DNA from 2 places in the Peribacillus sp. genome. Region 1 is predicted to be linked to the other one. Evidence: riboswitches for the same ligand, from Rfam matches in the RefSeq annotation. Region 1 holds a riboswitch; the other holds the start of a gene.
The links. Region 1 has a riboswitch for S-adenosylmethionine ahead of sfnG (dimethylsulfone monooxygenase SfnG). Riboswitches for the same ligand answer to the same signal wherever they lie in the genome.
Positions count from the first base shown of each region.

Region 1 (3,419 bases):
CCTTTGGAGGGACAACAGGATAAACCTCCCGATGAAGGATTAAATCATCTTCTAGTTCGCGCAATTGGCTGGCAAGCATCCGCTGAGTAATACCAGGTATCATTTTTTTTAATTCTCCAAAGCGCTTGGTGCCTTCTCTTCCCAAATGCCAAAGGATAAGCATTTTCCACTTGCCTCCAATGATCGACAAGGTCAATTCTTTTTCACAATTAAACGTTTTTCCATATAAATGTCCCAACTCTTCACCCCAATTATTCTCTGCGTTAATTGAGTAAAGTATACACGTTAGTTGAAATCATGTACAGGATGACGAGTTGGTTTATCCCTTTTCTATCTTTCTTCTTAACAGCAAATTTCTTTCGTAACTATTAATGGAATATTCCTGTTAGTTTAAAGGTAAGTTCAGCAAAAACTGTTTCAAGTTTATCGCAGAGTCGAAAAAAATACATACGTCACAATGATGATGGCCATAATATTAGCTACACCGGCGAATAAGGCATTTTTTCACATCTTTTGGGAATACAACAACTAGTGCACCAGTCGCAGCACCCATCATACTTCCTGAACCGACACCAGCTTCCATGGCTAAGGAAATCGGATGAAAGATCCAAAAGGATGGCTCCGAGTACATAGTATAAAGCATCGGAAATAAATAAAGCCAATCCCTCTATTCCTAGATCAAACTTATGTATGCCTATCATTGTAAGTATGACTAGAATAAAAACAATAGCGGGTATCTTCATATTTTCCTTTCTCATTTATTAAAACGACGATTACAGCATTCATCCACTCAATAGGAGTTCAGCTAATCCATATCCCAAAAATAGGATATGGATGTAGAGATGGTTTAAACAAGTGATACCGTTAATGCTCCTTCTTTTTGACGGACTAAGGGGATGACCTCTTGGCCGAAACGTTCTAAATCTTCCTCATAATGAAAATAACCAGTTAATAGTAAATCTATACCTAGTTTCTTAAGTTCAATAATACGATCCGCTACTTGCTCAGCTGTACCAATTAACCCTGTTTTAAATCCATCGTTATATTGCACCAGATCTTCGAGCGTTGACTCCGCCCACATGCCGTCCTTATCCTTGGTTGACTGCCCTGCATCCTTCACGCTGTTTTTAAAGCCTTCAACGGCCTTTGAATCTCCATGACTTATAATGTCTCGCAGCAATTCGATTGCCTCTTCTTCCGTATCTCGCACGATTACAAAGCCATTTGCAGCAAACTTAACCTCTCGTCCCTCTTTTGCTGCTTTTGTTTTCACATCATCTATTTGCTTTTTAAAGCCTTCAAGTGTATTGCCGTTCATAAAGTAAAAATCCGATACTCTTGCAGCCATCGCTCTTGCTGCTTCTGAATTCCCTCCTTGAAAAATAGGAATGCCGTCTCTCTCCTGAGGTTTTGGTTTAAAAGGAGCTTGATTGATTCGGTAAAAGTCGCCTTTATATGTGGTTTCTTCTTCTTTCCAGAGTGAACGAAGAACATCGATAAACTCTTCAGAACGGCGGTATCGTTCATCATGATCAAGCCAGTGCTCACCATAACCTGTAAATTCCTTTTTAAACCACCCGCTGACGATATTAACCGCTGCCCGTCCATTGCTAATATGATCAAGGGTTGCCAGCATCTTCGCATATACCGCTGGATGCCATAATCCTGGATGTACAGCCGAGATAAGGTGCAATTTTTCAGTGACACTTGCCAAAGCCGACGCTAGGGTAATTGCTTCAAGTTGATTTTCAGCGCCGTAACTTGCAATAAAACGTGTTTGTAATAATGCATATTCAAAACCATTTTGCTCTGCTATTTGTGCATAGCGCTTATTCGCTTCAAAACTCCAATCTGTTCTTTGCGGCAGCTTGGAAATGACTAACCCTCCGCTTACGTTTGGTACCCAATAGGCAAATTTCAATTGTGTCATAATCTTTCCTCCCTTTAAACTCGTATTCATCGTACAGAAAACAACAAAAAGCCCTCCTCAATGAGAAGGGCAAAGTACAAATAAATATCACGTACCACCACATCTCATCTTCAGGACACCAAGGTCCTTCTGAATTTGGCACCGTACACTGGCCGGTTGCCGAGGCTTCACAGGGTCAGTCCCTCCGCCTCTCTTGATAAGATTACTATTAAATTCTCTCTAAACTTACACGTATACATTATGGATGTCAATAAAGAAATGAAATATTCCGACTTTTCCGATCATATTTACAACTATTCTCCTATTCTTGATCATACTTCAAGAAAGAAATGCAGCAACAGTTTTTAAACACAAAAAAACAGGCTCTATAAATAGAGCCTGTTCTATATGTTGGATCAATATTATGCTTTTTGAACGTTAGAAGCTTGGGGTCCACGTTGACCTTGTTCTACTTCAAAAGTAACTTCTTGACCTTCATCTAAAGACTTGAAGCCTTCGCTTTGGATAGCTGAGAAATGTACGAATACATCGTCTCCGTTTTCGCGTTCGATGAAGCCGAATCCTTTTTCTGCGTTAAACCATTTTACTTTACCTTGTTCCATTTTTGTTGCCTCCTAGTGCGTTTTACACACAATGTATTACTATTCTTGCTCTAAGTTACATATCGAGACGAAAAGTAAAAACTTTTTGTAATCGTAGTACTGAACAAAAATAATTCTTCTTTAGAATAACAGGAAATTACCCAAAAAGCAAATCAAATAAATGAAAATAATTATAAAGTCCTGTCATATTTTATTTCCTCTTATATAATACAGGCAAAGGTAATTATATTCTTATAGAAGATACTAAGAAAATCTTATGAAATTACTAGACCCTATGCGTATTGCTTTTTCAAAGGTTTAAAGACAATTATAGAGAGTAAGTGTGGAAAATACTTTACGACACATAGGTGATTTAAGGAAGGAACAATGACGAAGATTGACGAAAAACTTATTATTTTGTGGTTATACCCTTTACTAAAATAAAAAATTGTAAAAAGGAAAAAAATACACTATCTTATTTCTGTAACACTCTTTATAATAAACAAATGAATTAGCAAAATAAAGTAATTTCTGGGAGGATATCATGTATAACTGGATTGGAAGCAAGCCGACTTTTTCACAAAAATCGTTGATCAGTCAGTTTGAACCCCTATTGCTTGAAGCTGAAAAAAACTGCCTTCATTCTGATGAGGTAATATTAAAAGCAATTGAAGCGGAATTTGTGAAGAACGAAACTAAAGTCTATGGCCTGCTAATCCTAACAAGTCGGTATTTTGCTTTTCTAGGGCTGAACGAATATTTTAGATACAGTCTTGACGAACTGCTGGACTACCGTTTTGATACAGATATCAACAATAAAGACAATTGGAATTTATCATTCCTTACAAATTGCGGGCACTTAAACTATGAAAGTATTAATAAAAATGAGGATTCAAAAGAATTTCTTG
Region 1 covers NZ_JAZVJO010000309.1:2,031-5,449, reverse strand. The annotation lists gene hxlR (transcriptional activator HxlR) at 1-238, opposite strand, end outside; gene AC52RT_RS09885 (DUF3100 domain-containing protein) at 476-631, opposite strand; gene sfnG (dimethylsulfone monooxygenase SfnG) at 848-1,930, opposite strand; SAM riboswitch class I at 2,032-2,133, opposite strand; gene AC52RT_RS09875 (cold-shock protein) at 2,332-2,532, opposite strand; gene AC52RT_RS09870 (hypothetical protein) at 3,056-3,419, shown strand, end outside.

Region 2 (3,419 bases), on a different contig from region 1:
ATACTTAGATAATTTCACCCATATCCCCCCTTACATACGTAAGTAAAGCAATCTACAAATGATAGAAAATAGCAAATTATATGAATAGTATAGTATTTTATTTGCATTTTAACCATAATTGGTTATACCTTATATATTAATTATTGCATTTATTTTTTATAAAAGTAAATATATGTAATTAAAACAGCGGGCCGAGGAGGATAAATAGATAAAATCACCTGCTTTTAATATTCATCTTATTAGACATAACTGACCTAGTTTTAACTGATCAAATAAAACGAACTAGAGAGAGTTAACTTCTTCTATTTGCTGGTCGGTCAGCTGCCAGAACTCAATATAATCACCTCAAAAAAACTAGTTACACATACGATATGCATTTACTATAAACAACCGAAACAATTCAAGCCAATGATGTTTAAAAAATTTAATCAATCGATTGATTAAATAATTTTTCATAAAAAAGAGCCCTTCCACTTAGAGGACTCCACTCATCTCTATTTATTTCTTTTTACTAATCGCCTTCCAAAATTCGGCTGCAAGCACTTTATATCCAGAATCACTCAAATGAATATTCGTCTTATTTGGAAGGTATTTTTTATAATTCTTAGCAATCGCTTTGTCAGTCGCCACAAATGTATCACCATTTTCTGTAGCTGCTGACTTAATTTGCGTATTAAGCCCTGTTAGCAGCGGCATTAAAGCAGCTTGCTGTTCAGCTGGATAATAGGGGAAACAATTATAGTAACCCATTACATAAACCTTTACCTTCGGATTAAGGCCGTCAATTGTTTTAAGTATTTTATTCAGATTAGTAGAAACAGCGACAAGTGCTTCCGGTGCTTTCGAAGGATCCGTATTTATCTTGGCAAGTAAATCATTTGCCCCGATATCAATGGTAATATGAGTAGCGCTTTTAATTTCCTTCCTGATTTTCTTGCTTTTCGTTACATCTAGCAGAAGACGATCCGATGTATAACCTGGTACGCTGAAATTATCAAAGTCAGCTAATTTATACTTTTTTGCCACAAATGAATCAGCAATATAATCAACGTACCCATAATCCAAATAGCCATTCGGTGACAGCCCTGCTGCTAACGAATCCCCTAATGCCACATATTCAACCTTTACTGGTGCAGGAGCTTTTTTTGCTGAAGCACTAAATGGCACACCGACTACTAGAGACATGGCTAACAAGATACTTGCAGTTTTCTGTTTCCGATTCAAAATAATTCCCCCTTGATAATTTTTGACTTCACTAGTTCAAATTCCGTGTTTATATCGAAAATCCTTCTTAGGTCTAAAGTAATTTTTTCGACATTCAATTGACAAATTCAATTTTATTTATTAGAATAATCAAAATACTATTTATACAATAAAAACATATCTCTTATCCAGAGAGGTGGAGGGACTGGCCCGACGAAACCTCAGCAACCACACGTAGTGATGGTGCTAATTCCAGCAAAGCTTAGCTTTGGACGATAAGGGGAGGTGTCTTTTCTTACAAAAGCCCTCTTCTTAGGAAGAGAGTTTTTTTGTATAGAAAAGGAGAGTTTATCGATGAAAAATAATAAGACCTTTTTAACCGTGGATGAATACTTAGATCTTTACCTATTTGCAAAAGATCTTGGTGATATTCATTGGCAAAATGAAATAATTGAACAACTAAAAAATCATAATCAGAAAACAGATAAAACCTGGGAGATTCAGGCTCTATGGGAGTCCTTTGAGCGGGTAAATAATAAAATACTGGCTCTTTACAAAGAACTGCGAAATGATTCAGCCATCTCAGAAGTAATAGGAGAAAAGCTCTGGACTTTAAAACAACAGCGTATGGAAATCAGCCGGGAAATCCGCTGTCTAGAGGGTAAAACGTTCATAACTAACTAAAAAAAGATGGAGTATCTCGTTAATGAGATACTCCATCTTTTTTTATGCGTTAACCTTCATAGCTGACATCATTTGCATCATGGTTGAAATCATTTCATCACACTCTTGCATTTTCATCATCATTTCTTTCATATCCATACCCATTTCGTCATTCATTTCCATGCCTTGCATTCGAGTCATCATCATTTTCATACCATTCATTTCTGTCATCATTCTTTCCATTGACATCTTCATCATCATACTCATCGTCATGTTTTCCATTTCCATTCCTCCATTACGGTTTTTTTAAACTAATAGGATCTGGATGTACAGCACTTGTCCTACTTCATCTACTTTAAGTATATACCCAAATAAACTGTATTTTAAAAATTATTTAAATAATTTATTTTCTAAATCATTAACGAACTGTCTGTATCTTTTAAAACCCTTATGTATCAATGGTTTAACCAATTTAATCAATCGATTGATTAAATAAAAATAAATCTTTTAATAAATAAAAAATGGCAGAAACTCCTATTAGTTTTTAAATAAATGAGCAGAATAGAAAGAGTGGGTATTTTATCAATCATTTTACTTAATAGCGAAACTTATAAGAATATGTAACGTACTAATAGTAGAAAGGGGGTGTTTTTTTGCAGTACTTCTTTTTTTTCGGTGTAGTCTGTATCATTATCTCCGGTATATCAGTTGGGGCATGGACGACGCCTCAACAGCAAAGAGATACATTCAACAATGAAACAACCACATACCGAAGATCCAGAACAAGAATAGCGATTTATTCTGGATTTTTAGGCATCCTTTCTCTAGCCATAAGCGGAATGTTGTATTTTAAAAATACAATATGATTCTCAGGTTATTTATATCGTTTTTTAGGCTGTTGAGAAAGAGTCGGCAGCCTTTTGATTTTTTCCCTCAACCCTTGTAACTGTGTATCAGTAAATCTGCAATTTGTTATAATCCTTTCAAAAAAACCCTTTCTCTGGATCCAGGGAAAGTGCGTTCTAAATGAACCCTTCTTTAAACTTCTTCTTGACGTGATTTTTATGCGTTGTATAATTAAGAGTTTTAATTATCGCATTGCTATATTTGTATAATAAACAAGAAGAGGAGAATTCATTATGTGGTTTATTTTTGCTCTGCTCACAGCACTTGCATGGGGCGGCGCGGATCTATTTTATAAAAAAGGAACAGATAGTAATGATAAGTTCAGCCATATTAAAATCATCATTATGGTCGGCTTGGTTATGGGTTTGCATGCAACAGGGTATCTTTTATTCAAAGGATTGACTTTTAATCCTATGGATTTAATCACTTATTTACCTGTATCAGGACTCTACATTTTGTCGATGGCAATTGGTTATATCGGGTTACGATATTTGGAACTTTCGATTGCTTCGCCTATCCAAAACTCCTCTGGAGCCGTTACGGCAATCCTAATTTTTATCTTTTTCACCCATGAATTAGGTGTAATAGAAGTATTAGGACTCATTATTATCACATTAGGTGTTATTGGAATCGCCGTTTTAGAAAAG
Region 2 covers NZ_JAZVJO010000293.1:2,596-6,014, reverse strand. The annotation lists gene AC52RT_RS09375 (hypothetical protein) at 1-18, opposite strand, end outside; gene AC52RT_RS09370 (GDSL-type esterase/lipase family protein) at 499-1,224, opposite strand; SAM riboswitch class I at 1,385-1,485, shown strand; gene AC52RT_RS09365 (hypothetical protein) at 1,558-1,887, shown strand; gene AC52RT_RS09360 (hypothetical protein) at 1,930-2,148, opposite strand; gene AC52RT_RS09355 (DUF5316 family protein) at 2,520-2,732, shown strand; gene AC52RT_RS09350 (EamA family transporter) at 3,006-3,419, shown strand, end outside.
Region 2: linked by a shared signal. The riboswitch ahead of AC52RT_RS09365 (hypothetical protein) and the one ahead of sfnG (dimethylsulfone monooxygenase SfnG) in region 1 are both predicted to bind S-adenosylmethionine.